4 regions of the Streptosporangium sp. NPDC004379 genome follow, and region 2 is predicted to be linked to each of the others. Evidence: riboswitches for the same ligand, from Rfam matches in the RefSeq annotation. Region 2 holds a riboswitch; each other region holds the start of a gene.

Region 1 (6,969 bases), on a different contig from region 2:
GCCCGCTACGAACGACGCGCCGACCCCCACTACGGGCTGCTCGAACCGGCCTGCAGCCTCACATGCCTCCGCCGCCTGCGAACCTCACTCTGAAACGATCAGTTATAGGCATAAAGGGCCGCGTCCTACGGGGCACTCCTTCGACACCGCGGTGGCGGCCGACGGGCGGGAGGAGGTGGACGACGGACGGGCCACCGGCATGGCCGGGCTCATCGTGGGGCCCGGCGGCAGCGACATGCGCCTGCTCGGCATCGCGCCCGACGCCAGGATCCTGCCGGTCAACCTCGGCCGGAGATACGACCACGAGACCTACGGTCAGGCCATCCGCTGGGCCGTGCGGAACGACGCGCGGGTCATCGTGCTGTCGGAGAACCTCCGGTTCTGCCTCCAGGAGGACATCGAGGCCGTCCGCTACGCGCTTTCCAGTGATGTCGTGGTGGTCGCGGCGGCCGGTGACAACCGTGACGATTACAACCTCAGGTGCCCGGCGTCGATCCCGGGCGTCGTCTCGGTCGGCGGTACGACCCGGTCGGGGAGGTTGTGGTCCGGCTCCGTTGTGGGACGGCAGGTGGCGCTCGCCGCTCCCGCCGAGAAAATCATCGGTTCCTTGCCCCGCCGGGAGTCCGGCAACGGGTACGGCATCGGGAGCAGCACGGGCGACGCGGCGGCGATCGTGGCCGGGGTGGCGGCGTTGATCAGATCGAAGGAACCAGACCTGCGCGCGAGGGACGTGATCAACCGTCTGGTGAGCACCGCGCACGACAGCCCGCTCCTTTCTGACAAGGCGGCCTTCAGTCGCGGCGTCGTCGACCCGGTGCGGGCGCTGACCGCGAAGGTGAGGACCGTCAAGGCCAACCCGCTCGGCACCCCGCCCCCCTCACCCACTCCGACGCCCCGCCCGGAGCCCACCGAGGACGACGGGCCCTGGATCGAAGTCGGCGTCTCGAGCGTGCCGGGTGCGATCGCCCAGATGGTCGTCATGGTGCTGGTCCCGGTCCTCGTCGTGTTCTTCGTGATCCGCAACCGCCGCCAGGCGCGGCGCGCGGGCGCGGCGCCGGCCGTACCGCTTTCCCCGTCCGCCCCGCTCCCGCCGTACGGCGCGCCGCCCGGCGGGCCGGCCGTACCGCCTTCGCCGTACGGCATGCCGCCCGGCGGTCCGGTTCCCCCGCCGGGTGGGGCGTTCCCTCCGCCCGGCCCGGCGTACCTCCCGCACGGCCCGGGATCGCCGCATCCCCATCAGATGCCACCGCCGCACCCTCACCAGATGCCGCCGTCGCCGCACCTCTCCCATCAGGCGACCCCGTACCCGGCTCACCAGGCGCCGCAGCCGTCTCCGTATCCGGCTCACCAGGCGCCGCCCGGCCCGGCGCGTCACCCGCAGCCGCCTCCGCACGGTACGCCGGTCCCGCCGCACCCTCCCCGCGTGGAGCCCCCTCCGCACGCCGCACAGGGTCCGTACGGCCCGACGCCGCCCGTGCCGGGCCACGAGCCGACCGGGCCCGACGGCACGCGTGTCCTGCCGGCCGGACCCTGGCCGCCCCCGCCGTCTCCGGGACGGGGCTGAGCGTTCCCGCGCGGCCGGGAAGAGCGGGCCGGCCCACCGGTCCCCGGAGGAGGCGCCGGGCCGGTCAGGCGTCGAAGCCGGTACCGCGGGCCACCTTCTCCCAGGCGGCGAACTCCGCGCGGGCGTTCTCCAGACTGGCCGCGATCGCGTCGGCGGCGTCGTCGCCCAGCGGGAGGCGCAGCGGGGTCTCCTCCGCGTCGAGGGCGGCGAGGACGGCCGCCGCCTTGGCCGGGTCGCCGGGCTGCCTGCCGTCGGACTCCGGCAGGCCGGAGCGGACCGGGCCGACGACGGTCTCGTAGGCGGGGATGACGGCCGACTGCAGCAGGGCGCCGCCGCCGGCGAAGCCCGTCCTGAACGCCCCCGGCTCCACGACCAGCACCTTGATCCCGAATTGCGCGACCTCCTGGGCGAGCGCCTCCGAGAGCCCCTCCAGGGCGAATTTGGTCGCCGAGTAGGCGCCCACGCCCGGGAAGGTGAACCGGCCGCCCATGCTGCTCATCTGCACGATCGCACCCGATCCCTGGCGGCGCATGTGCGGCAGCACGGCCCGCGTCAGCGCCGCCGGGCCGAAGAAGTGCAGTTCCATCAGGTCGCGCAGCTCGCGGTCCGAGGTCTCCTCCACGGCGCCGACCAGTCCGCGCCCGGCGTTGTTGACCAGCACGTCCACGCGCCCGTACCAGAGGACGACCTCGGCGACCACGGCGGCGATCCGGGCGGTGTCGGTGACGTCCAGCCCGACCGCGACGACCCGCTCGCCGGTCGCGACGGCGTCTCCGTCATGGAGGTGGCCGGCGAGCCCCTGATGTGGACCGAACGGGCGCCGCGCGAATGGGTGGACTGGTGGGCGGTCAACCCCCGGCCGGACGGTTCCGCCCCGCGCTGGGGGCCGACCAACGACAACGTCGAGGAGATGCTGGAGCAGGTGGCCGAGGGCGCCGCCGTCTGCTTCGCCCCGTCGAGCATGGCCCGCTACTACGCCCGCCCCGACCTGGCCTGGGTGCCCCTCACCGACGTCGAGCCGCTGCGGGTGGCCCTGGCCTGGCCCAGGGGTGCGGACGACCCGCTGGTGCGCGGATTCGCCGAGGTGGTCCGCGAGCTCGCGGAGCCCGCGACGGCCCCTCGGCCCTCCCCGCGAGGGCCGTGAAGGCGGTGTTTTTCGGCCGCGCTGGGGGGAGAACTGTCCTCCCGCCGCCTGACAGGCCAAAATTGGTCCGTGGTCAGGATCGGATCGACAGGGATGAGCGATTGCGAGCGGGAGCAACTTCCGCCGTTGCTGGGCCAGCTGTTCGCCGGCGGCGGTGAGGGGCGGGCGCTCTCGGTCGAGCTGCCTCCAGGCGACGTGGTGTGGCCCGACCCCGGTTACTCCCAGCTGATGGTCGGTTATCGTCCGGCGTTCTGGCTCAGTGACGAGCCGGTCTCCGCCGGGCTGTGGTCCGGCCTGCGGGCCGAGCACCCGCGCTCGGGCCTGTGGCCGTTGCTGCTGGAGGACTCCGTCCAGCCGTGGTCGTCCGGGCAGATCGCCCCGGACACGGTGGAGGAGATCGACAACTATCACACCGCCGCCTTCATGGCGGAGGTCTGGGCCGACTGGACCGAGAGGGCGGACGCCGAGCAGCTGGAGCTGCTGGCTCCGTTCGGCGCGCGGTGCCCGGGTCCGGCCCCCGCGGGCAGGCTCGCCACCGACCCCGACGTGGTCGCCGACTGGTACGCCGGGCTGGTCGCCGAGCGCAGGACCCCTCTGGGCCTGGTGGCCGTCGACCGGGGGGCCGACGCGCTGGCCGTCATGGGGTGGCAGGGCGCGCTGAACCACAACGAGTGGATGGTCCCGCTGGCCGCCGTGGTGCGGAGCTGGGAGGAGCGGTTCGGGGCGCGGCTGGTGGGCGTGGGTTTCAACACCCTCGACCTGAGCGTCGCGGCGCCCCCCACGACGGCGGAGCACGCCCTGCACGTCGCGGCGGAGCACTGGACGTTCTGCCCGGACAGCGTCGTCTACAGCGCCGGCACGCTCGCCGGCTACGCCGAGCAGATCATGGGCAGGAACGCCTGGTCGTTCTGGTGGGACTGACCGGGGCGGGCGGCCGTTTCCCGGGGTTCCGGGCGGGACCGCGGGCCGCGGGAAATGGCGGCGGTGAATCACCCGTATGTGGTTCGCCACGGCGTGTACGCCCTGGTCCGCGCCGGTTCAGGGGCCGATAAACCGGATCATGTGCCCTTTCTTGGCCATAGAAGGTAGATCTTCTGGTCATTCCATGGGTTCTGCTTTGCTTTGTCTGATTTGCCCGGTAGTGTCCTAGTCATCGGCAGGTGACCTGCACCCTCATCCGAGGGGGCGACCGGGCCGACGTCGAATCCCGAAGCCGTCATGGCATGGGAGCCGGGGACCCACCTTCCGGGGTGAATCCGCCGCGAACGCGGTGGTAGGGCACTCCACCGCCCGAACCCGTCAGCTAACCCGGTAGACGAGATGGAGAGGAGATCCCTCAGTGGGAGACCGCGCCACCTTCGTACCGGTATACCGCATTTCGCTGCCGGTCCTCTGAGACTTTCACATCCCCTGGGTTCTTCCGCCGCGATCGGTCGCGGCATCCCCCAGCGCTCCGTGTAGCGCCACCTGATCCATCCCTGCGCCTCTTCTTCCCTGTGAGCGCGACCCCGCCGACGCCTCCCTTCACGCATGGCGTCCGGCTGCCCCGTTCCCTCGCGAAAGAGTTCGTTTCCTCATGCCTTCCCTGGATCCCCGCACGTCCGCCCGCAAGACCCGATACGCCGTCGCCGGCCTGGTCGGCGCCGGGCTCCTCGCCTCCGCCGCCGCCGTCTCGGCCCTCCCCTCGGTCGACCGGGACGCGCCCGCCGCCTCGGCGGCCGGCGCCGGGGTCACCGCGGTGAGCGAGCCGGTCGCGGCCGCGGTCCCCGAGGCCGCCCCCGCCCAGGCCGCCGCCGCTCCCGAGCAGGCCGCTCCCGAGCAGGCCGCTCCCGAGCAGGCCGCTCCCGGGCAGGCCGCCGCGCCAGAGCAGGCCGCCCCCGCCAAGCCGCAGAAGGTCACCAAGACCGTCATGCTGAAGGGCCAGACCAAGGCCTCCTACTTCTGGGACGACTCCTCCGGCCGCGCCGGTGACACCGGCCTCCCCGCCAGTGGCAAGCCGATGCAGAAGGGCATGATCGCCAGCCCGAGCTGGCCGCTGTTCACCGAGGGCTACGTCATCTACAAGGGCAAGAAGGCCAAGTTCTTCGTCGGCGACCGCGGCCCCGGCGTCCCCTCCAGCAGCGGCGTCATGATCGACCTCGACGCCAAGACCTTCGCCGACCTGACCGGCGGCACGTTCAACCCCGGCACCCTCGGCGTGGACGGCAACGGCGGCATGGGCCACATCAAGGTCGACTACGTCATCACCAAGTGGGGCGACGGTCCGGGCAAGAAGAACGACCCGGTCCCCTTCTCCACCGGTGCCTGGGGCAAGCGGGACGGCGACCCGGCCAAGCCGGTCCAGATCACCGTCAAGCCGTAACCGGCCGGAACGGCGCCGCCGCACCGTCACGGCGGCGCCGCACCGTCACGGCGGCGCCGCACCGTCACGGCGGCGCCGCCGGACCGTCACGACGCCGCCCCGCGCCAGGGCGGCACCGTCGGGCCGTGACGGCTCACCGGGTCATAAGGGTTCCACCGGGCCGTGACGGCCCGGTCAGGCCGTGACGGCCGGAAGCGAAGAGCTTCACCTCAGCCTTTCCTGGACACGGGAGCGGACGCCGGCGCAGGGCGTCCGCTCCTGCTTTTCGCTCTCCGGCCCTTCGGCACGGGATGTCTTGCCCCGACCTGGGCAGAATGACATTCTGTTCCGGGTTACCGGTCCGTCGTCTCCGGGCGGCGGGAACCGTCAGGGCGGCCACCCGGCCCGCCCGCGGACGGACGGGGGAGAGGGAGCGACATGACGACGCGCGTCCGGGCCAACGGCATCGAGATCGCCTACGAGACCTTCGGGTCTCCCGGCGACCGGCCGCTTCTGCTGATCATGGGTCTCGGCGCCCAGATGATCCACTGGGACGAGGAGTTCTGCGAGCTGCTCGCCGGCCGCGGGCACCACGTGGTGCGGTTCGACAACCGCGACGCCGGCGAGTCCACCCACCTGAACGACGCCGGGGCGCCCGCCCTCGGCGGCGGCCGGGCCCCCTACCTGCTCGACGACATGGTCGACGACGCCGCCGGGCTGCTCGACGCGCTCGGCTGGGAATCGGCCCACGTGGTCGGCGCCTCGATGGGCGGCATGATCGCCCAGGCGATGGCGATCGGCCATCCGCGCCGGGTGCGGAGCCTCACCTCGATCATGTCCACCCCCGGCCACGCGGTCGCCCCGCCCACCGAGGCGGCGATGGCGGTGCTCATGGCGCCGCCGCCGCCCGACCGCGAGGCCGCGATCCGTCAGGCGCTGAGCACCTGGGAGATCCTCGGATCCCCCGGATACCGGATGGACCGCGAGCGCGTCGCCCAGATCACCGAACTCAGCTACGACCGCGGCCTCGACCCGGCCGGGACCGCCCGGCAGCTCGCCGCGATCCTGGCCTCGGGCGACCGTACGGCGCTGCTCGGGAAGATCACCGTACCCACCCTCGTACTGCACGGCGAGGCCGACCAGCTCATCCCGGTGGCCGGGGGGATCGCCACGGCGGACGCGATCCCCGGCGCCAGACTGGTCACCTTCCCCGGCATGGGCCACGACCTGCCGCGCCTGCTCTGGCCGGCCTTCGCCGACGCGATCGGTGAGCTCACCGCCTCCGCCGAGCGGTGAGCTCCGGTACGGCCCGCGCTCCCGGTGCGCGGAGCCGTACCGGAGGATCAGACCTCGAGTCTCTCCTCGATCATCCGCAGGGTGTGCCGGGCCAGCGCCAGGTTGCCCCGGTTGCGGTCCAGCGCCAGGTACAGGAAGAGACCCTTGCCGCTCCGGCCGGTGACCGGGCGGATGATGTGGTACTGCGCGCTGAGCGTGATGAGGATGTCCTCGATGGTGTCCTTGAGGCCGAGGGAGTCCATCGTCCGCAGCTTGGCCTTGACGACCTCGGTGTTGCCCGCCGCGGCCACCTGGAGGTCCAGGTCCTTGGAGCCGCCGAGCGCGCCCAGCGCCATGCCGCTGTTGTAGTCGACGACGACCGCGCCGACCGCGCCGTCGATGCCCATCATTTCCTTGAGAGAGATATCCATGTTGCCCATGTCTGACTCCGATCAGTGGGTTGTCGATGTGCGGGACGTGAGGGCGGCCATTCTCACCGCCGTCTTGCGGCCCTCCAGGCGCAGCAGCCCGAGGTTGGTCCCGGGCCGGGCGAGCACCGTGAGGACGATCGTGGGGCCGGCGGCGTAGAAGGCCGCGTAGCCGTTGTCACCGGAGATCAGCGTCTCCTCGAAGGAGCCCTTGTCG
Region 2 (6,969 bases):
TCCGCCAGCTCGTCCGCGCCGAGCCGGTCGGCCGCGCGGTCGCGGTGGTCTCCTCCGACCGGGAGGTCGCCGAGTCGGTCCGCCGGATGGGCGCCCGGCCGGTGCCCTCGGTGCTGCTGCTGCGGCGTCTCGGGCGTACCTGAGGCCCGTGTCCCGGCCGGGACACGCCGGGCCATCGGGAGAGATCACTTCGAAATCAAGCAAAACCCCCGAAAAGGTGAGCCAGCCCTTACCTGTTCTGTACTATTTCGCCCCAGGTCTTCGCACTGGGGAGGCGGCACTGTGGCCGTGGCGGGTATGCCGGTTTGGGTTGGACGTGTACCGGTGGCCGCGGGGCTCGCCCTCGCGCTGCTCCTGGTGCCGGTCGGCGGTGCGACCGCCGATCCGCAACCCACGCTCGCCCAGGCCAAGCGGAAGCTGGCGAAGCTCAACGACGAGGCCGACAAGATCGTCGAGAAGTACAACCAGGCGGGCGAGAAGTGGAAGAAGGCCCGCAAGAAGTACGAGACGCTGAACGGCGACCTCTCCAAGCAGACGGCCAAGGTCGCCGGCCTGCGCGAGGAGCTCGTCACGATGGCGGTCAGCTCCTACCAGTACGGCTCCGTGACCGGCTGGGAGGGACTGATCAACCAGAGCGACCCCGGGTCCCTGCTGAGCAGCATGGCCGCGGCCGACCAGATGGCCGCCTCCCGCGCCCGCTACCTCAACGCCTTCGACGAGGCCACCAAGACGCTGCGCGACAACCGGGACCGGGCCAAGACCGCCCTCTCCGAGGCCGACAAGACGCGTGACGAGCTGGCCGGCGAGAAGGCCAAGGTCGAGAAGCTGGTCAAGGCGCAGACCAGGCTCCTGGACCGGCTGGGCACCTACCAGCGGGGCAATCCCAACGGAACCGGGATCAAGTACAACGGCCCGGCCTCCGGCAACGCCCGCGCCGCCCTCGCCTTCGCCTACGCCCAGATCGGCAAGCCGTACCGGTACGGCGCGACGGGCCCGGGGAGCTGGGACTGCTCCGGGCTCGTCCAGGCGTCCTGGCGGAGCGGGGGCGTCAGTCTGCCCCGCACCACCTGGGAGCAGTGGAGCTGGGGCGCCAGCCGCCGGGTGCCGGTCAGCTCGCTCCAGCCCGGCGACCTCGTCTTCAGCTCGGGCCTGGGCCACGTCGGCATCTACGTCGGCGGAGGGAAGATGGTGCACGCCCCGCAGACCGGGGACGTCGTCAAGATCGCTCCCCTCCGCAGCGCCCTGGTCGGCGCCGTCCGCCCCTGAGCCGCCCGGGACCCCGGGGGCCGGCGGGGACACCCGTCTACGGCGCGCCGGGGAGCCGTACCGTGGCGAGGAGGCCGCCGTCGGGGCGGGGGGCGAGGACGAGCGTCCCGTCGTGGGCGCGGACGATGCTGTGCACGATGGCCAGGCCGAGCCCGACGCCGGGGTGCTCGCCGGTGCGCACGCGTTCCGTTCCGCGCCGGAAGGGCTCGGTGAGGGCCGGCACCAGTTCCGGCGGGAGCCTGCGGCCCGTGTTCTCGACCCGCAGCACGCTCGTGCCGTCGTGCGCCTCGGTGCGGACCGTCACGGTGCCGCCGGCGGGGAGGTTGTGGACGACGGCGTTCTGGACGAGGTTCGTCACCATCCGCAGCAGAAGCTCGGCGGAGCCGCCGGTCCTGGCCGCCCCGCCGGTGACGTCCAGCGTGATCCGGCGCTGCTCGGCGAGGGGGAGCAGCGTCTCGGCGGCCTCCTCGGCGAGGAGGGAGAGGTCGACGCTCTCGCGGGTGAAGTTCCCGCGGTCGCCCCGGCTGAGCAGCAGGAGGGCCTCGATGAGGTCGATCGCCCGCTGGTTGACGGTGTGCAGGCGCTCGATGAGCTCGTCCCGGTCCCGCGCGGGGTCCCTGCGGGCGACGTCGAGGAGCGTCCGTGAGATCGCCAGCGGGGTGCGCAACTCGTGGGAGACGTTCGCGGCGAACCTCTGCTGCTCGGCGAAGTGGGACTCCAGCTGTTCGAGCATCGAGTCGAACGCGTCGGAGAGCTCACGGAACTCGTCCTGGCGGCCCTCCAGGCGGATCCGGTGGGACAGCGACCCGTTCCCGGTCATCCGGGCCGCGTCCGTGATCTGTGTGAGCGGCGCGAGCATCCGGCCGGCGAGGATCCATCCGCCCAGCAGGCCGAACGCCAGCAGGAAGGCCAGTGCCTGTGCCGCGCGGGGGACGAAGGCGCGCTGGAGGTCGGTGCGGTTGGGGATGAACCGCAGGGCCGGCGCCCCGGGCCGGGCCGCCTCCGGCCCCGTCCCGAGGGCGCCGTCGGGCACGTAGCGCAGCAGGAACACCCACACCACGGCCAGCAGGAGGGCGCCGGCGAGCATGAGGAACCCGGCGTAGCTGATGGTGAGCCTCAGCCGGACGCTGGGCCCCGGACGCCTGTTCAACGGGCTCCTGCTCAACGGGCGCCGGGGCGGGCGGGATCGCCGCCCGCGCCGCCGGTGTCGATCCGGTAGCCGACGCCGGGCACCGTGGCGATGAGCCACGGCTCACCGAGCCGTTTGCGCAGCGCGGAGACGGTGATGCGGACGGCGTTGGTGAAGGGGTCGGCGTTCCCGTCCCAGGCCCGCTCCAGCAGCTCCTCGGCGCTGACGACCCCGCCCTCGGCGGCCACGAGGACCTCGAGCACGGCGAACTGCTTGCGGGTGAGCGCGACGTAGCGTCCGTCCCGGAAGACCTCCCGGCGGAAGGGGTCCACCCGCAGGCCCGCGATCTCCCTGACCGGGGGCCGGGCGTGGGCGCGTCTGCGGTCGAGCGCCCGGAGGCGCATCACGAGCTCCCGGAGGTCGAACGGCTTGGTGAGGTAGTCGTCGGCGCCGAGCTCGAACCCGGAGGCCTTGTCGTCGATCCGGTCGGCGGCGGTGAGCATGAGGATCGGGATGCCGCTGCCGGAGGCGACGATGCGCCGGGCGATCTCGTCGCCGGAGGGGCCGGGGATGTCGCGGTCGAGGACCGCGAGGTCGTAGGAGTTGACGCTGAGCAGCTCCAGGGCGGAGTCGCCGTCGCCGGCGATGTCGGCGGCGATCGCCTCCAGCCGCAGACCGTCACGGACGGCCTCGGCCAGGTACGGCTCGTCCTCCACGATCAGTACGCGCATGCCGGAAGCCTAGGCGGCCCGGCATATCGCCGGGGTATGCGAGGACCTGTACGCGGCGGGCACTCGGCTCAGCCCACCGGCGCCGGCTCGGGGCGGGACCGGCCCGGCGGAGCCTCCGCCGCGGTGCGCCACCAGCGGTGCGACGCCAGGGCGGCCAGTGCGGCGCCGGCGGCGTTGAGCAGGACGTCGTCCACCGAGGACACCCGGTCCAGCCGCAGGACGTACTGCGCGGTCTCGACCATGATCGAGCAGCCTGCCCCGAGCGCGAGGATCCGCGGTACGGACGCCAGCGCCGCGAACCGCATCGGGGCGAAGAACCCCAGCGCCGCGAAGATCAGCAGGTTGCCGCCGATGCCGAGCGGCCCCATCGTGGGCAGATCCTGCAGTGGGAGCAGACTCACCCGGCCGGGGGCGACGCCGGCCTCCGGGCCGGGCATCATGGTGATCCATACGAACGGCACCGTGCCGTGGACCATGCCCAACTCGGCCAGCGACGTCCGCCACGCCGACGCGGCGCCGGCGGCACGCCGGACGCGCGCCAGAGCCCACGCCACCAGGGCGGACGGCGGCACCGCGACCAGTGTCATGAGCAGCACGCCGTTCTCCGTGCCGAGGCAGCCGTGCCACCGGCCGGCCGCGCAGCTCGGGGCGGCCATCAGGAGCGGCCGCCGCAGGACGAACGCCACGCCCGCCAGGCCGAGGACCGCCAGGCAGGCGAGCACGATCCCGCGCGTACGGCGGGGCGGTGCTGACAGGGATGCACTCCGGTTCATGCCTCCCATCGAAGGGGGAGGGCCGTTGCGGGGACGTATGCGATTTTCGATACGCCGGCGATACACGGAGTCCCCGGCCGTCCCCGGCCGTCCCCGGCCGTCCCCCGACGCGGGCCGGGACGACGGGGCGGTGGCACGGCCGGTCGCACGCTCCGTCAATGATCGTTACCATCACGTGATTCACGTCACAAAAGCCATGATTTTTCGGACTGATCACGGAAGTGTGACAAGCGTCATATTTGCCCGGTGAAATCGGCCCCTGAACAGTGGCCCGTCGATCGCCCGAGGCGTTTTCGATCTATGTATCTTTTGTGATTCCTTTGCCCTCTCCTGGGAAACAGGGGTAACTTCTGGCGTCGCGGCGAGCAAGCCATGCCACCGCGCCGGGCCCGGCCCGTCATGCCGGCGCCTGTCAAAGATCCATAAAGATCCATTCGGCCGTCGCACCCTGCGAGGAGCGCTCCCACCTGCGACGGCCTGCCGAATCCGTGCAGCCAGGAGGCACGGAACCGGGGACCCACCGGCCCGACACGTGGCCAGGGGTGAATCGGCGCGCCCGACGCGCCGTAGGGCTTCTTCCCGGCCCGAACCCGTCAGCTAACCCGGTAGGCGTCAGCGGAAGTCCCAAGGAGAAATCCTGTCTACCACCCCGCGTAACCCCCGTTCGTCGCGCTTTTTCCGCGTTTGCGCCAGTGGTTTCGCCCTCACCGTGACGGCCTCGGCCGGAGCGGTCACGATGGGCTCCCCGGCGGCGCTGGCCGACACGGGAACCGGTCCCGTTCTCCAGGTCAGGAGCACCGCCTCTCAGGTTGAGAGGCCGGTCGCCGCCTCCGCCGCCTCCGCGGCGCACACCAGCGCCAAGAAGACGGCGAAGGCGAAGAAGACCACGCTGAGCAGGACCGCACTGCAGAAGGTGAAGGCGTCCAAGGCCGTCTCGGCGGCCAAGAAGCAGATCGGCGATCCGTACCGGTGGGGAGCCTCCGGTCCCGGCGCGTTCGACTGCTCCGGTCTCGTCCGGTACGCGTGGCGCAAGGCCGGCGTCTCCCTCCCCAGGGTCACGAACAGTCAGTACCGAGCCGTGCGGAAGAAGGTCTCGTGGAGCAGCCTGCGCCCCGGTGACCTGCTGTTCTTCTACGGCAAGGGCCACGTGGGCATGTACGTCGGCAAGGGGAAGATGGTCCACTCCCCGAGCAGCGGCAAGACCGTCAGGGTCGTCCCCCTGAAGGGGTACTACCGGTCCTCCTTCTCCGGGGCGGTCCGTCCCGGAGCCTGACGGATCCCGGCCGCCGCCCCCCTGGGGCGGCCGGGAAGACGGCCCCGCCCGTCCCTTCGAAGGGACGGGCGGGGCCGCCGCGCGTCCGGGGCCGGTCGCTAACATCGGACGTGTGCGCGTCCCGACAGAGCGTCGTGCCGTGCTCGCCGGAACCCTGACACTGGCGGTCGCCGCCCTGGCCACCGGCGCGGGCCCGTTCCCCGCGCCGCGCGACCCGTGGCCCGGCGGCTCCGTCACCGTCCGCGGCGAGCACTCCGTCGTGATCGGCCACCGCGTCCCGGCGGCCCGCCTCGCCGACCTGGCGGCCGGCGCCGACCGCGCCCGCCGTACGGTCCTCGACGTCTGGGGGCCGGTCCGGGCGGTGGTCCTGTTCCCCGCGGACGACGCAGAGGCGGCGGCGCTGGCCGGCGCCGCGCCCGCCGCCGTCGCCGGCCTGGCCGCGCTGGCCGACGCGGGCCGGGTGATCGTCCTGCCGTCGGGGTACGCCAGGCTGAGCGGGACCGGCCGGGACGTGGTGCTCGCCCACGAGCTCACCCACGTGGCCACCGGCGCCACCCGCGGCGGCCGGGTGCCGGTCTGGCTGTCGGAGGGGTTCGCCGACTACGTCGGTTACCGTGACGCCGGGATCGCGGTCCCGGCGGCCGCCGCCGAACTGGCCGCCGAGGTGCGCGCGGGCCGCCTGCCCGAGCGGCTCCCCGGCCCCGCCGACTTCGCCGCGGACGCCCCCCGGCGGGCGCAGGCGTACGAGGAGGCGTGGCTCGCCTGCCACTACGTCGCGCGGCGGTACGGCGAGCGGACGCTGGTGAGGCTCTACGGTAGCGATGTCGGCGATGTGCTGGGCCTGTCCCCGGCGGAGTTCGCCGCCGGCTGGCGCGACCACCTGAGAAGGGAGCTGGGTTGACGTCCTCCCCACGCCCGAGGGCGGTGTCCCGGCGATCGGCCGCGCCGGATGCGGCCGACGCCGCAGCGGCGGCGGTCGTGCCCGGGGGGTGGCGGCCCGCCGGATGGGCGCTGGCCGCCCTGGGCGCGGCCACGGTCGCGGTCGTGGCGCTCACCACGCCCTGGCGGGCCCTGCCGTCCGCCGCCCCGGCCGTCGCGCCCGACCCGGCGCGCGACTTCACCGCCGGGCAGATCGCCCGCTCCGAGGCGTTCGACGCCGCGCTCACCGCGCCCGCCTACCTTTCGCTCGGGCTGACCCTCCTGGTCGCCGGGGTGCTGGTGGCAACCCCGCTGGGCGCCCGGCTGCTCGGACGGCTGCGCGGACCCCGGTGGGTGCGGGCGCTGCTCGGCGTCGCCGGGCTGTCCGCGGCGGTCGAGGCCCTACGCTGGCCGCTGGGCATGTGGTCGGAGACGCAGCTGCGCGCCTACGGCCTGTCCACCCAGACCTGGCCCTCCTGGACCGCGGACCGGCTCAAGGACATCGGTGTCCGGACCGCGCTGCTCGCGATCATGGTGCTCGCCGTGACGGTGCTGGCCGGGCGCTTCCGGCGCTGGTGGATACCCGCCGCGGCCGGCGCGTTCACGCTGACCGTGGCCGCGTCCTTCGCCTACCCGGTGGTCATCGAGCCGATCTTCAATGACTTCACGCCGATGGCGGCCGGGCCGCTGCGCGACGACCTGCTGGCCATGGCCGCCCGCGACGGCGTGCCCGTCGAGGACGTCCTGGTCGCCGACGCCTCCCGGCGCACCACCGCGCTCAACGCCTACGTCTCCGGGTTCGGCGCGACCCGCAGGATCGTGGTCTACGACACCCTGCTCCGGGCGCCCGCGAAAGAGGTCGAGCTGGTGGTGGCGCAC
Region 3 (6,969 bases), on a different contig from region 2:
GATGCGGCTGGTCACCGCGGTGGGCTGGTACTGGTTCCTCAGCGGGTACCGGACCGAGGGCGCCGAGTTGAGCGTCGCGGCGGCCTCACTGCCCGACGAGGCGCCCGGTGAGGTGCCCGACGAGGTGCGGGCGATGGCGTACCTCCTGGTGACGGTGTTCGCGACCTCCGGGCCCGGCCGCGACCAGTACCGGGCACGGGAGTGGATCCTGCGGGCGCACCGGCTCACCCGGCGCGGCGGGCACAGTAACCCGCTGCTGGGGTTCGTCGCGCCGCTGGAGCGGATGCTGCGGGAGCCGGCGGAGTTCCTGCCCGCGTTCGAGCCGCTCATCGCCGACGACGATCCGTGGGTGCGCGCGCAGGCCAGGCTCACGCGCGGCCGGCTGCGGCTCACCCACGGCGGCGACGAGACCGGCGTGGACGCCGACGCCGGGATCGCCCTCGCCGAGTTCCGCGCGCTGGGAGAACGGTCGGGGATCTCGCTGGCGCTGGCCTTCCTGGCCGACCGGCTCGCCATGCGCGGTGAGTTCGCGCGCGCGTGCGAGCACTACGAGGAGGCGGTCGTGGCGCTGACCGAGGTCGGCGCGGCCGAGGACGTGGTCGGCCTGCGGGCGCGACAGGCCCAGCTGTACTGGCTGCTGGGCGATGAGCGGGCCTGCGCCTCCGCCATGGCCGAGGCGCAGCGGTGCGCGGACGGGATCGCCTGGCCGGACGCGTACGTGCTCGCCGAGCTGGCGCTTTCGAAGGCGCAACTGGCGCGCTGGCGCGGCGAGCCGGACCAGGCGCGCCGGCACCTGGCCGCGGCCCGGGCGACGCTGAGCGAGGAGGGGGAACCGGACGTCTGGCTCCGCGTCAGGGCCTCTGACCTGTACGGCTACCTCGCCGATGACCTCGACGAGGCCCGCGCGCACCGCAGCGAGGCGCTCCGCGCGGCCGTGGAGACGGCATATCCGCAGGCGATCGCCGGGGTGCTGGTCGGGATCGCGGATCTCGCGCTGCGCCGGGGGGACCACGAGCGGGCCGCGCGGCTGCTCGCGGCGAGCGACGCCGTGCGCGGCACCCCGGATCTCTCGCAGCCGGACGTCTCCAGGATCGCCGGGGAGGCACGGAGCCGCCTCGGCGGGACCGCGTTCGCCGAGGCGATCCGCGACGGGCGGCGGCGCGACTGGCACGAGCTGGCCGAGACCGCCCTCGGCCCGTGAGCGTCGCGCGCCGGTCGGCGGCGCGGACGCCGCCGGGGTCCCTGCGGCGACCGGGTCCGGCGCGGGGCGGCGCCGGCGGGCGTGTCAGCGGCCGTGTCAGTACGGCGACGGCCCGGTGTCAGCGCGGCGGGCGATGGTGGACGCCGTTGAGACCCGGCCCTGAAGGCCGACGAGAGGAACCACCATGGAACACACCGTCACCGGGCTGCCCGCCGAGCGCCGGCCCGGCTGTCCCTTCGACCCGCCGTCGGAGCTGGTCGAGGCGCGCGAGCAGGGCCCCATCAGCCGCTACGTCTTCCCCGACGGGCACCGGGGCTGGCTGGTCACCGGGTACGACCTGGTCCGGTCGGTCCTGGCCGACCCGCGGTTCAGCTCGCGCAAGGAGTTCATGCTCCATCACCCGTACATCGACTACAGCGGCGTGGAGACCGTCCCTCCGGCGGGACCGGGCGAGTTCATCCTCATGGACGACCCGCGGCACAGCCGGTACCGCAAACCGCTGATGGGGAAGTTCACCGTACGGCGGATGCGCCTGCTCACCGAGCGGATCGAGCAGATCACCGCCGAGCACCTGGACGCCATGGAGAAGACCGGGCCGCCGGCGGACCTGGTGACCGCGTTCGCCAAGCCGATCCCCGCCGTCGTGATCTGCGAGCTGCTGGGCGTGCCGTACGAGGACCGGGGTTCCTTCCAGGAGAACATCGACAAGTTCCTCAACGGGGAGACGAGCGACGAGGACCTGTTCGCGGCCTACACCGCGACCCAGGGCTACCTCGCGGAGCTGGTGGCCTCCAAGCGCGCCGCCCCGACCGACGACGTGCTCAGCGACCTCACCGACGGCGACCTGACCGACGAGGAGCTGAGGGGGATGAGCCTGATCCTGCTGGCGGCCGGGCTCGACACCACCGCGAACATGCTGGCGCTGGGCACCTTCGCGCTGCTGCGCGAGCCGGAGCAGCTCGCCGCGTGGCGCGCCGATCCGGCGCTCACCGACGGGGCCGTGGAGGAGCTGCTGCGGTATCTGACCGTCGCCAAGATGTTCATGAGGACGGCGCTGGAGGACGTCGAGCTGGGCGGCCGGATCATCGAGGCCGGTACGACGGTCGTCCTGTCGAACCACGCCGCCAACCGCGACCCCGAGCGCTTCACCGACCCCCACGTGCTCGACCTGCGCAGGCGGGAGGGCGGGCACGTGGCCTTCGGCCACGGCGTCCACCAGTGCCTGGGGCAGCAGCTGGCCCGGGTCGAGATGCGGGTCGCGTTCCCCGCGCTGCTGGACCGCTTCCCCTCGTTGCGCCTGGCCGTACCGGCGGAGGAGGTCGCGCTGCGCCCGGAGGTGGCGGACATCTTCGGGGTGAAGAGCCTCCCGGTCACCTGGGACGCCTGACCGCCGAGGGCGGGCGTGGCGGTGTCCGTCCCACCCGGTGGTCCGGGTGGGACGGACACCGGGCCGGCCGGCGCCCCGGCCCGCCGGTCACGCCGACCGGCGGCCCAGGGCGCGGAGCTGGTCCGGGCTCAGCGCGGAGACGTTCTGGTCGATGGGCGAGTCCGAGTACTGGTGGATCGTCCACGCCTTCCAGCCGGCCGGGGGCGTCACGGCGCCCTTCTCCCGGCCGTAGGCGGCCACCCACAGCGGGTACTGCTCCAGCCCCGCGCCGTAGGTCTCGGCGAAGTTCAGGCCGCTGTAGAACATCGGCGTGACGCCGGTCCTGGCCTTCACGTGTGCCAGCCACGCCTTGGCCCAGGCGTTGACCTGCTCGACGGAGCGGTCGTCGGTGGCCTCCAGGTCCAGGACGAGCAGGTCGCCGCGCCTGGCGGGCTGCGCGTCCACGACGGACAGGAAGTGCTCGGCCTCGGCGATCGGGTCGTTGCCCGGGTGGCCGAAGTGGTAGGCCCCGCGCACGATGCCCTTCTTGTCCAGCTCCCTCCAGTGCCTGGCGAAGGAGCGGTCGCGGAACGTCGTGCCCTCGGTGGCCTTGATGATGCCGAACTGGGCGGAGCTGGTGCTCCAGTCGTAGGCGGGCTGGTAGTTGGAGACGTCCAGTCCGTAGGTGAGCGGGCCCGCCTCCTGCTGGGAGACGCGCTGGGCGGCCGCGATGTGCCCGGCGGGCGAGGCGGAGGCCGTGACGGGGGCGATGCCGCCGAGGGCGGCGCCGGTCAGGACCGTGCCCGCGAGGGCCAGGCCGAGACGGTTTCCGAGCGTGCTGATCCGGGGGTTGCGCATGGGGTGTCGGCTCCTTGCTTCCATGTCGCCTACCGGGTTAGCTGTCGGGTTCGGGCATGGAAGTGCCCTACGGACGCGTCGATGAGAAGTCGTCCGATTCACCCCGGAAAAGGTGGGTCCCCGGTTCCGCTGGGAAGGCGCGGATTCGGCGTCCGCACGCCGTCGGCGGGCATTGCCACGGAAACGGCGTCGGGTCCAGTCGATGGAGCGGCTCTCGTGCCGCTGGGGCGGCTTTCGCGCCGCGATGACAAAAGGTATGCGTTGCCCCACGGAAAGGGCAAGTGACCTGCGGCGGAGCGGATCGCGCCGGTGATCCGGAGGGTGTCGGACCACCCTGCCCGCAGGGGATCGGGGCCCATGGTAAAAATTGACGCCTCGCCGTCCCGGACCGGGCGGGAACCGGGCCGCCCGCCGTGGCGACCGGACTTCCCGGCGGTCGCCACGGCGGCCGCATCTCGGCCATACGTCCGGTCTGTAGGGATTCGTGGTGTCCCCTTGGTAACAGCTCCGTAAGAGCGCGCCGTTACCTGACGCATACGGACCGTGATGTTCGGCAGGCTGGGGGGAGATCGGATCCGGCGACGGGGAGGCGAGATGCAGGATGATCATGGTCCGGCCCGCGGGCGCGGTTCCGGTGCGGGCCCCCGCGGTCGCATGCCGTACGGCGGGCCCCCGGGCGGCCCGCCCGGGTCCGCCGCGTCCCCGTCCCGTCCGCCGGTCCGCCCCGAGGCCCGGTACGACGGTCCGGCGCAGAGCCCCGGAGACCCGTTCATGCACGGCTCGCTGGTGGACGCCGGCATCGCCCTCGCCGGTCGGCCGCGCCACCCGGCCGGGGAACGGCCGCGTTCCTGGACGGGTCCGCGTCTCCGGCGCGACCGGCTGCTGCGCCCGGCGCTGATCGGCGCCTTCCTGGCGGCCGCCGGGCTCGGCGTCTGGACCTCCGGCCGGTCCCCGCTGGACGACCGGCCCTCCGCCGTGGCGGCCCCGCTGCCCGCGCCGTCGCTCGCCCCGCACGGCACCGCGGTCGTCCACCCGCCGCAGGCCGCCCGCACGCCCTCCGCCGAACCCGGCAGGGTCATGGTCGTCCGCGAGCTGAAACCACGCCTGGTGCGGCCCCGGGCCGACGCGGCGGACACCCCGGACGGCCGCGCCCCGGGGGAGGAGCGGCGGCACGCCGCGGCACGCCGTACGCCGGAGGCCGCTACGCGGACGGAAGCGGGAACGGAGGCGGGGGCCGGGGCCGGAGGCGACAGGCCGGGCCACCGGGAGACACGGGGCCTCTCGCGCCCGCCGCACGCCCCGCACGACCGCGGGCACGGGCACGGGCACGGGCACGGCCCGGGGGCGCCCGCCCCCGAGGCCGGACCGCGGGGCCGGGCCGACGGCGGCGCTCCCGGTGCCCCGGCCCGTGACGCCCGTGACGCCCGGGACACCTCCGCCGGTCCCGGCGGCCACGACGGCTCCGGCGGCGTGGGGCTCCGGTTCGACACCGCCTACGCCTGCCGCGACTTCCGGCCGGACGACTGGCGCCACGACTTCTGCGTCCGGGCGTGGAACGACTACCGCAGAAGCAACGACCTTCCCTAACCTGGGGGCCGCGCCCACCCGCGAGTGAAGGAGCACCGGTAATGGCGCACGATGAGATCACCGGCCGCCGCTCCGTGCCGGCCCAGGACGCCGCCGGTCGGACGGCCGACGGCCACGAGCAGGATGCCTTCGGGCGGGGCCGCTCCGGCGCGGCCGGCCATGAGGAACCCGGCGCGCGACCGGCGACCGCCCAGGCCGCCGGGCCCGACGCTCCGCCGGGGGTGGAGATCCGGCCGATGCGCCGACGCGACGCCGAACAGGTGCTGGCCATCTATCAGGCCGGGCTGGACACCGGCCAGGCCAGCTTCGAGACCCTCGCCCCGAGCTGGGAGGGCTTCACCGCGGCCAGGTTGCCGCACCTGCGCCACGTGGCCTGCGACACCGGCACCGGCCAGGTGCTCGGCTGGGTGGCCGCCTCGGCGGTCTCGGCCCGCCCCGTCTACGCCGGGGTGGTCGAGCACGGCGTCTACGTCCACCCGGGCTGCCAGGCCCAGGGGATCGGCCGGGCTCTGCTGGCGGCGTTCGTCTCCGCCAGCCAGGACGCCGGCGTCTGGACGATCCAGTCCGGCGTCTTCCCCGAGAACGCCGCCAGCCTGGCCCTGCACCGGGCGCTCGGTTTCCGGGTGGTCGGCATCCGCGAGCGGATCGGCCGCCACCACGGCGTCTGGCGGGACGTGGTGATGATCGAGCGCCGCAGCACCTCGACCGGAACCTGAATCGCCGCCCGGGAACATCGGCTGCCGGGCGATGGTCGCACAACCCGCGGCCGGTGTGCCCGGTGTCCCGGGCCTCACCTTTCGCCTTCGTGGAACACCGTTCGTCTGGGGCCGCGTTGCGCTTTTCGCCGAGAGGTGACACGCACACGTGATGGCTGAGGGCCTCGCTGTTGCGAACTCCGTCGCGACTCCTCCGATCTCCCCCTGAAATCGATGTATGTCAATATAGAGAAGTATCGATTTCGATGAATGTCTATATGGAGGACGTGTGGAACCTCTGGAACTCCTGGAGTGCAGCCCGCCGCTGACCCGCGAGCCGCTGGACGCCGGGCAGGCGGCCGGGGTGGCGCGCGTGTTCAAGGCGCTGGGCGACCCGGTACGGCTGCGCATCCTGTCGATCGTGGCCAGCCGCGCCGGCGGCGAAGCGTGCGTGTGCGACATCACCGACGCCTTCGAGCTGTCCCAGCCGACCATCAGCCACCACCTCAAGGTGCTCAAGGAGGTGGGGCTGCTGACCTCTGAGCGGCGCGCCTCCTGGGTGTACTACCGGCTGGTGTCCGAGACGCTGGGCGAGCTGTCGGCGCTGCTGACCCTGCCCGCCAATGAGCCCGCCGGCGTGACGGCCGCTGCAGCGGCGGTGCCGCGGTGATGTCGGCTCAACCCGCACAGGCCACCGCGCCGCCAGCCGGGGTGATCGGCGCTCTGTCGGTGCTGGATCGGTTCCTGCCGGTGTGGATCATCGCGGCCATGGGCGCAGGGCTGCTGCTCGGGCGTCTGGTGCCCGGCCTGGACACCGCGCTGGACACCGTCAAGATCGGTGAGATCTCGCTGCCGATCGCGCTCGGCCTGCTGCTGATGATGTATCCGGTGTTGGCCAAGGTCCGCTACGACCGGCTCGGCACCGTCACCGGCGACCGCCGCCTGCTCCTCTCCTCCCTGCTGCTCAACTGGGTGCTCGGCCCGGCGCTGATGTTCGCGCTGGCCTGGATCTTCCTGCCGGACCTGCCCGAGTACCGCACCGGCCTGATCATCGTCGGGCTCGCCCGCTGCATCGCCATGGTGCTCATCTGGAACGACCTGGCCTGCGGCAACCGGGAGGCCGCCACGGTGCTGGTCACGCTCAACTCCATCTTCCAGGTGGTCGCCTTCGGCGCGCTGGGCTGGTTCTACCTGCAGGTGCTGCCTGGCCGGCTCGGCCTGACGCAGGCCGCACTCGACGTCTCGGCCTTCGACATCGCCTT
Region 4 (6,969 bases), on a different contig from region 2:
GGTGACTTTTGGGGACCGTGGAATTCCGGGGGCGGCGTGCCCGCCCGCGGGCCGGGAAGCCGCTCGGGCCATGGGCGTCCGCCCAGGCACGACCTTAGCGTCACCGGCGGGCGGCACGGGCCCCCGGGACCGCCCGTCTCCACCTTAATGCTTCTCTCCAGCCGTCTTACCGGTTGCCGTCTGTAAAGCCCCTGGGAAAAAACCGACAGGGCGATCATCTGATGATCACTCTGCCGAAAAACCAATGTCAACTGCGGCCACTTGACAGCCGCCCCCTCCCGGCAGCCCCGGAAACCCCCTGCTCACAAGGGTTTTTCGGCCGCAACAGAAAAGATCTTGCTGAAGCTCCGGATCATCATCGCCGGGTCGGCGGCGGTAATGTCAAGAGGACGGGAACGCTCGGGTGGAGCCCCGTCGGACCTCGCCCTCTTCGGCGGGCGGCGGGTTCCGCGGCACGCCTTCGGCCCGCGGAACAAGACGGATCTTCGTCGCTTTCTTCCCAAGCCTACGGCCCTCAGGCGCAAGGAACATAGTCGTAGCCCTTATAACCACCAAACCACCGGGCAGGCGGTGTACCGGCTAACCCGGGCCGGATCCGCGAGAACGCCTTCCCGGGCATGCAGGGAAGGCGAACCCGCATTCCCCGCCGCTCCGGGAGAAGACGCGGGAAGTCGCCGGAGGCCACGGTGCGGCCCGCCCGCCGGACGCCATTCGCCGGATGTCACGGAAGTTGCCCGGGTAACTGTCACCCCATTGACGTCCTATAGGCACCCGGAGTGACGGCACAGCCGATCCGCGGGGTTTGTCGTGACCCGGAAGCACCCCTGGAAGGCTCCATAACGCCCTCTCCGGGGATCCCGCCCGAGAAGTGGCCGGAAGAAGGCCATAACGCCCCCGAGGGCGCGTACGGGTTCATGGCCCGCCGCAGTCGTCTCCGAACGCCGTTACCGTCCCTTCCGGGGGTACCGCTACCCCTCTCGTTTCCCTCCACACACGAAAAAACGGGGCCGGCGGTTCAACCCGCCGGCCCCGTTTTTGGGGAAGTTCCGGAACTACTTGGTCTTCACGACCGTCGTCGCGGCCGCCTTGTCGTGCAGGCACTGGCGCAGCGGCTTGTCCCACAGCTGCCAGAGCACGTTCACCAGAGAGAAGATCCCGATGATGTAACCCACGACGGGGATGCCGCGCAGCATGCTCGGACCCCACAGGACGCCCGCCCGGCTCATGGCCTTGTTCGAGGGGAGCCCGCGGGACTGGGGCGCCCCGCCGATCGGGACGACCCGGATGCCCATGACCATCTTGCCGACGGTCTGCCCCGTCGCCTTCAGCATCAGGAACTCGTAGACGAAATAGATCAGCCCGCCGACGAGACCGATGAGGAAGGTCGCGAGGAACAACCCGCTGCCGAGGCTGTACTCCCCGGTCTCCATGTTGAAGGACGGCTGGGTGACCAGGATCCCGGTCAGCACGAGCGTGACGATGAACGTGGGGATCGCCAGGATCACACCGTCGACGATGCGGGCGACCAGGCGCTGCCACCACTCGGCGAGCGGGGCCGACACGCCCGGCGCGTGGCCGCCGTCGCCCCACTGCGGGGTGTAGCCCTGCTGGCCGTAGCCCTGCGGCTGAGCGCCGTAACCGGGCTGCTGGCCGTACTGGGCGCCGCCGTAGCCGGGCTGGCCGTACGCCTGCTGCTGGTCGTAGGAGGGCTGCTGGCCGTAGCCCGGCTGCGCGCCCTGCTGGCCGTAGGCGCCCTGGTCGTACGACGGCTGCTGCCCGTAGGCGCCCTGGTCGTAGGAGGGCTGCTGGCCGTAACCGGGCTGCGCGCCCTGCTGGCCGTACCCCGGCTGCGCGGCCTGCTGGCCGTAACCGGGCTGGGCGGCCTGCTGGCCGTAGCCCTGCTGCTGGTCGTAGGAGGGCTGCTGGCCGTAACCCGGCTGCGCCCCCTGCTGGCCGTAGGCGCCCTGGTCGTAGGACGGCTGCTGCCCGTACCCCGGCTGCGTCCCCTGCTGGCCGTAGCCCGGCTGGGAGTTCTGCTGGCCGTAGGCGCCCTGGTCGTAGGACGGCTGCTGCCCGTAGCCGGGCTGCGCGGCCTGCTGGCCGTAACCGGGCTGGGCGGCCTGCTGACCGTAGCCCTGCTGCTGGTCGTAGGAGGGCTGCTGGCCGTAACCCGGCTGCGCCCCCTGCTGGCCGTAGGCGCCCTGGTCGTACGACGGCTGCTGCCCGTACCCCGGCTGCGCGCCCTGCTGGCCGTAACCGCCGGGCTGGCCGTAACCGGGCTGGTTCTGCCCGGGTCCGGTGCCGTCCGTCCGGTACCCCACCACCGTCGCGTCGGGGTCGAGACCCCCGGGGCCCTGACCCGTGTCGTGCGAGCCGTATCCGGAGTGTCCCGACGGGGTGCGATCGCGGTCGGGATCATCCTGCGGATACGGCGGCTGTCCGTTGGTCACCGCGTCACCTCACTTCGACTACGCATGCGGCGCATTCGAGACTCACATGCACGTTGAAGCACAAGGTATCGAGATAGTCGTCCGAGAGTCACCTTTTGTCACAGTCACAACTGCGGTCATCACGCTTGACCAGGGGCGGTAGATGAAGCAGCATCCGCGTGTTCCCCAGGGTGTTCGGCTTCACGTGCTCCAGGTCGAGGAACTCGGCGACGCCCTCGTCGTAGGAGGCGAGCAACTCGGCGTAGACCTCGGGCGAGACGGGCGTGCCCTGGATCCGCCGGAAGCCGTGGCGCGCGAAGAAGTCGACCTCGAAGGTGAGGCAGAAGACCCTGCGCAGGCCGAGTTCGCCGGCCGTGCGGATCAACGCCGAGACGATCATGTGGCCGATGCCCTGGCCCCGGCACGCCGGATCGACGGCGACGGTGCGGATCTCGGCGAGGTCCTCCCACAGGACGTGCAGCGCCCCGCACCCCATGACGGCCCCGTCCCGCTCGGCCACCCAGAACTCCTGGACGTCCTCGTACAGGGTGACCGTGGCCTTCTCCAGCAGTCGCGGCCCGGCGCCGCCGTAGGTGTCGACCAGCCGCCGGATCGCCCGCACGTCCGGCGTGCGGGCGCGCCGGACCGTGACCTCGCCCGTGGCCCCGGCCGTGACCCCGCTCGCCGACCCGGCCGTCGCCCCGGTCCCGTCCGTCAGGGCGTCCGCCGGGGAGGGTTCCGCAACCTGCTCCATGACCGATCAGCGTACGTCCTCGGCGCACCCCCATTACGGCCCAGCCGTAACTTCGGTCACAACGGCACCGCCCGGCTCCCGGTGTCACCCCCGTCGCGCCCGGCCGGAAACCCCGGTGACGGCGGCCGTTCGCCCTCGGCATGGACCGGGGCCTGCGGCTACATGGGTGGTATGCCGCTCATAGCGACATGGATCCAGGTTGACAGGCATGAGGATCATGAAAGTATGTGATCTGCCTGTGACTTTCCGGTTGTGAAAGCTCTACCGACTTTATGGTTCTGGTTGAGCATGAACCTCCAATTGCACTAATGTCCGTGCTCGATGTCAGCTTCCCCGAAAAGCTGACCCGCCGAATCCCCGGACCCGGGGAGCCGGGGACCCACCCTCCACGCGTCCCCAGGGGTGAATCCGAGCCGTCACCGGCGTGCTCGGTAGGGCTGCCTCCGGCCCGAACCCGTCAGCTAACCCGGCAGGCGGCCGAGAGAGGAGCCCGTTGGTGAAGCGCACGCCGCGCCGTGGCAGTGGACGTCCAGCCGGACCCGTCCCGATGCGGGAGCGCGCCTCCCGTCGCCTTTCCGGCCGGACGGCCTCCATCGGGCTCGCGTTCACCCTCCTCGCGGTCGGCGCTCCCATGACGTCCGCCGGTGCGGACCCGAAACCGGACCTCCGGCAGCTCGCCAAGCAGGTCGAGAAGCTCCACGTCGAGGTCGAGACGCTCGCCGAGCAGTACAACGGCGCACGGGTGAAGCTCAAGCAGGCGCAGCGCGCCGCCGAGGTGGCCAAGAAGAACCTGTCCACCAGCGAGACGGAGCTGGAGTCCCGGCGCACCAAGGCGACCCTCCTCGCGCAGAGCACCTACATGTCGGGGGGCCTGGGCTCCACGCTCGCCTTCACCCAGTCGAGCGACCCCGACACCTTCCTCGACCAGGCCGCCACCAGCTACGCCCTCCAGCAGCGGCAGAGCGAGGAGGTCGCCCAGGTCGCCCAGGCGCTCAAGGTCGCCGAGCAGGCTCGGGCCAGCGCCAGCGCCCGGTCCACCGAGGTCAAGAAGCTGCTGGGCGAGCTCGGCGACAAGCGTTCCAAGATCGAACGCCTGGTCGGCAAACTGGAGGGCAACCTCTACCGGGAGGTCCGCGACCGCGCCCAGAGCATGCAGGGCCGGGCGACCAGGCTCACCGTTCCGGTCGTGGGCCAGGGCAAGGCGGCCGAGGCGGTGCGCTGGGCGCTCACCCAGCAGCTCAAGCCGTACGTCTGGGGCGCCGAGGGACCCAACTCCTTCGACTGCTCGGGGCTGGTCCTGTGGGCCTACCAGAAGGTCGGCATCAGCCTGCCCCACTACACCGGTGACCAGTGGACCGCCGGCACCCACGTCTCCCGCGACCAGCTGCGCCCCGGCGACCTGGTCTTCTTCTACAGCGACCTGCATCACGTCGGGATCTACCTCGGCGCCGGCCTGATGATCCACGCCCCGCAGACCGGTGACGTGGTCCGCATCGCCCCCATGGGCAACCGGCCCTTCGCCGGGGGCGTGCGCGTCGCCGACTGAATCGGCCGGCGTACGGCCGGACCGGACGGACACGGGCACACGATCAGCCGGATGCACGGCCTGACCCGACGGGCGTATGACCGGCCGGATGCACGAACCGGCCGGACGGACACACGACCAGCAGGGTGCACGGCCTGACCGGGCGGACCACGACCGGCCGGTGCACGGCGGACCGGCCGGGTGTACGGCGTCAGATCAGGCGGCGGCGGGCGGCCCAGGCCACCGCCTCGATTGCGGTGGCCACGCCGATGCGGTCACAGATCCCGCGCAGCCTGCGCCGGACCGTCCGGCCGCTGATGTCGAGGCGGCGGCCCACCCTGTCGACGGTGACGCCCTTGGCCAGCTCGGCCAGGAGCACGAGGTCCTCCTCGCTGAGATCGATGTCCTCAGTGCCCGGAAGACTTTCGCCGCGGCGGGAATCCACTTCCGGATATGCCATCTAGCAACTCCCCCCGCAACGGGACTCAGGCGTGAGCACGCTGGAATCGATGTCGCCCGTCAGGAACGGTAAACGCCCCGTTCAAAGGTCGTCAAGCTCTGCTCTTCATAGAGATGGCCCACACTATTGACAGAGTGGGCGTTACATGAAGTACTCATGATATGTCGGGCCCATTGTGATTAAGCAGCGGCCGAGCCGGAGGGCGCGCCGCCGGACCGTCGTCGCGCCCGGGGCCCGCGCCAGGCGTGTCCGCGGTCTGTCCGCAGCCTGCCCGCGGCATGAGCCGAGGTCATCACCGTGATCCACCCCGAAGCCGCACCGCGGGGCCATGCCGTGGACCACCGCGGGTCCTCCGCCGGGACGAGCCGTACGGTCGGCGCCCGCCGCATTTCCCACAGAAAACGATCGGTCCGGCGGGCGTCGCGCATCCCGTCGACCGCGGCCCCCGGCCACGCCCCTGACGGCGCCGAGAAAATCATCACGCAATGGCCGTCGGATGAAACCGGCTTTCCGGCATTCCGCGGGGAGCTGATCGCCGGCCGCCCGGATCATCGGGGAAATGGCGTCTCCGCTCAGCGGGAGGAACGGAACGAGCCCGCGGTCCACGGGACCGCGGGCTCGTCAGGCGGGGCCGGAGGGCCTGGCGGACCGGGCCCGCGGGGCGGACCCGGTGGCGCTCAGCCGGTGGGCTTCACCAGCGGGAACAGAATGGTCTCGCGGATGTTCTTGCCGGTGAAGGCCATGACGAGGCGGTCCACACCGACCCCCACGCCGCCGGTGGGCGGCATGCCGTACTCCAGGGCGGTGAGGAAGTCCTCGTCGAGCTGCATGGCCTCGGGGTCGCCGCCCGCGGCGAGCAGCGACTGCTCGGTGAGGCGGCGGCGCTGCTCGATCGGGTCGCTCAGCTCCGAGTAGCCGGTGCCGAGCTCGGTGCCGAACCCGATGAGGTCCCACTTCTCGGTGAGCAACGGGTTGTCCCGGTGCGTCCGGGCCAGCGGTGAGGTCTCCAGCGGGTAGTCCATGACGAACGTCGGCTGGATCAGGGTGTGCTCGACCAGCTCCTCGAAGAGCTCCTGGACGAGCTTGCCCTGGCCCCACTTGGGGTCCCAGCGGATGTCGCGCGCGTCGGCGAGCTTGCGCACGTGCTCCAGCGGAGTCTCGGTCGTCACCTCCTCGCCCAGCGCCTCCGAGACCGATCCATAGACGGTGACGCGCGGCCACTCGGGCAGGCCCAGGTCGATCTCCTGCCCCTCGTGGACCACCACGGAGTGGCCGAGCGCGGCCACGACCGCGTTCTGGATCATCCGCTGGGTCAGGTCGGCGATGCCGTTGTAGTCGAGATAGGTGCCGTAGGCCTCCATCATCGTGAATTCGGGGTTGTGGGTGGCGTCCGCGCCCTCGTTGCGGAAGTTGCGGTTGATCTCGAAGACCTTCTCGATGCCGCCCACCACGAGCCGCTTGAGGTAGAGCTCGATCGCGATGCGGAGGTAGAGCTCCATGTCATAGGCGTTGATGTGCGTCCTGAACGGCCGGGCCGAAGCGCCGCCGTGGATGCGCTGCAGCATCGGCGTCTCGACCTCGAGGTAGCCCTCGCCGTGCCAGAAGTCGCGGATCGCCCGCACGACGGCGCTGCGGACGTAGGCCATCCTCCGCGCCTCGTCGTTGACGACGAGGTCGAGGTAGCGCTGACGGACCCGGGCCTCCGGGTCGGTCAGGCCGACGTGCTTCTCCGGCAGCGGGCGCAGGCACTTGGAGGTGATCGCCCAGCGGTCGGCGAGGATGGACAGCTCGCCCCGGCGGG

What was found. A riboswitch is a leader RNA that binds a small molecule or an ion and turns the genes downstream of it on or off. The one in region 2 is predicted to bind cyclic di-AMP.
Region 1: another riboswitch for cyclic di-AMP. It lies ahead of ACFYSC_RS25615 (hypothetical protein); the one in region 2 lies ahead of ACFYSC_RS01315 (C40 family peptidase).
Region 3: another riboswitch for cyclic di-AMP. It lies ahead of ACFYSC_RS32690 (glycoside hydrolase family 25 protein); the one in region 2 lies ahead of ACFYSC_RS01315 (C40 family peptidase).
Region 4: another riboswitch for cyclic di-AMP. It lies ahead of ACFYSC_RS14585 (NlpC/P60 family protein); the one in region 2 lies ahead of ACFYSC_RS01315 (C40 family peptidase).

Annotation. Positions count from the first base shown of each region.
Region 1 covers NZ_JBIAMC010000012.1:247,388-254,356, reverse strand. Annotated here, with positions in the region: partial or broken gene ACFYSC_RS25640 (IS5 family transposase) at 1-93, shown strand, start outside; gene ACFYSC_RS25635 (S8 family serine peptidase) at 176-1,564, shown strand; gene ACFYSC_RS25630 (SDR family NAD(P)-dependent oxidoreductase) at 1,629-2,264, opposite strand; gene ACFYSC_RS25625 (LysR substrate-binding domain-containing protein) at 2,349-2,708, shown strand; gene ACFYSC_RS25620 (DUF4253 domain-containing protein) at 2,802-3,629, shown strand; cyclic di-AMP (ydaO/yuaA leader) riboswitch at 3,897-4,041, shown strand; gene ACFYSC_RS25615 (hypothetical protein) at 4,285-5,070, shown strand; gene ACFYSC_RS25610 (alpha/beta fold hydrolase) at 5,488-6,345, shown strand; gene ACFYSC_RS25605 (hypothetical protein) at 6,393-6,764, opposite strand; gene ACFYSC_RS25600 (roadblock/LC7 domain-containing protein) at 6,777-6,969, opposite strand, start outside.
Region 2 covers NZ_JBIAMC010000001.1:319,310-326,278, reverse strand. Annotated here, with positions in the region: gene ACFYSC_RS01340 (NYN domain-containing protein) at 1-143, shown strand, start outside; gene ACFYSC_RS01335 (NlpC/P60 family protein) at 325-1,266, shown strand; gene ACFYSC_RS01330 (sensor histidine kinase) at 1,304-2,416, opposite strand; gene ACFYSC_RS01325 (response regulator transcription factor) at 2,428-3,126, opposite strand; gene ACFYSC_RS01320 (VanZ family protein) at 3,195-3,899, opposite strand; cyclic di-AMP (ydaO/yuaA leader) riboswitch at 4,368-4,526, shown strand; gene ACFYSC_RS01315 (C40 family peptidase) at 4,609-5,172, shown strand; gene ACFYSC_RS01310 (hypothetical protein) at 5,285-6,073, shown strand; gene ACFYSC_RS01305 (M48 family metallopeptidase) at 6,070-6,969, shown strand, end outside.
Region 3 covers NZ_JBIAMC010000021.1:88,312-95,280, reverse strand. Annotated here, with positions in the region: gene ACFYSC_RS32700 (BTAD domain-containing putative transcriptional regulator) at 1-1,201, shown strand, start outside; gene ACFYSC_RS32695 (cytochrome P450) at 1,386-2,588, shown strand; gene ACFYSC_RS32690 (glycoside hydrolase family 25 protein) at 2,676-3,425, opposite strand; cyclic di-AMP (ydaO/yuaA leader) riboswitch at 3,437-3,586, opposite strand; gene ACFYSC_RS32685 (hypothetical protein) at 4,197-5,012, shown strand; gene ACFYSC_RS32680 (GNAT family N-acetyltransferase) at 5,054-5,728, shown strand; gene ACFYSC_RS32675 (ArsR/SmtB family transcription factor) at 5,997-6,377, shown strand; gene arsB (ACR3 family arsenite efflux transporter) at 6,377-6,969, shown strand, end outside.
Region 4 covers NZ_JBIAMC010000006.1:20,954-27,922, forward strand. Annotated here, with positions in the region: gene ACFYSC_RS14575 (RDD family protein) at 1,053-2,450, opposite strand; gene ACFYSC_RS14580 (amino-acid N-acetyltransferase) at 2,539-3,183, opposite strand; cyclic di-AMP (ydaO/yuaA leader) riboswitch at 3,521-3,674, shown strand; gene ACFYSC_RS14585 (NlpC/P60 family protein) at 3,680-4,729, shown strand; gene ACFYSC_RS14590 (LuxR C-terminal-related transcriptional regulator) at 4,920-5,168, opposite strand; gene lysX (bifunctional lysylphosphatidylglycerol synthetase/lysine--tRNA ligase LysX) at 5,846-6,969, opposite strand, start outside.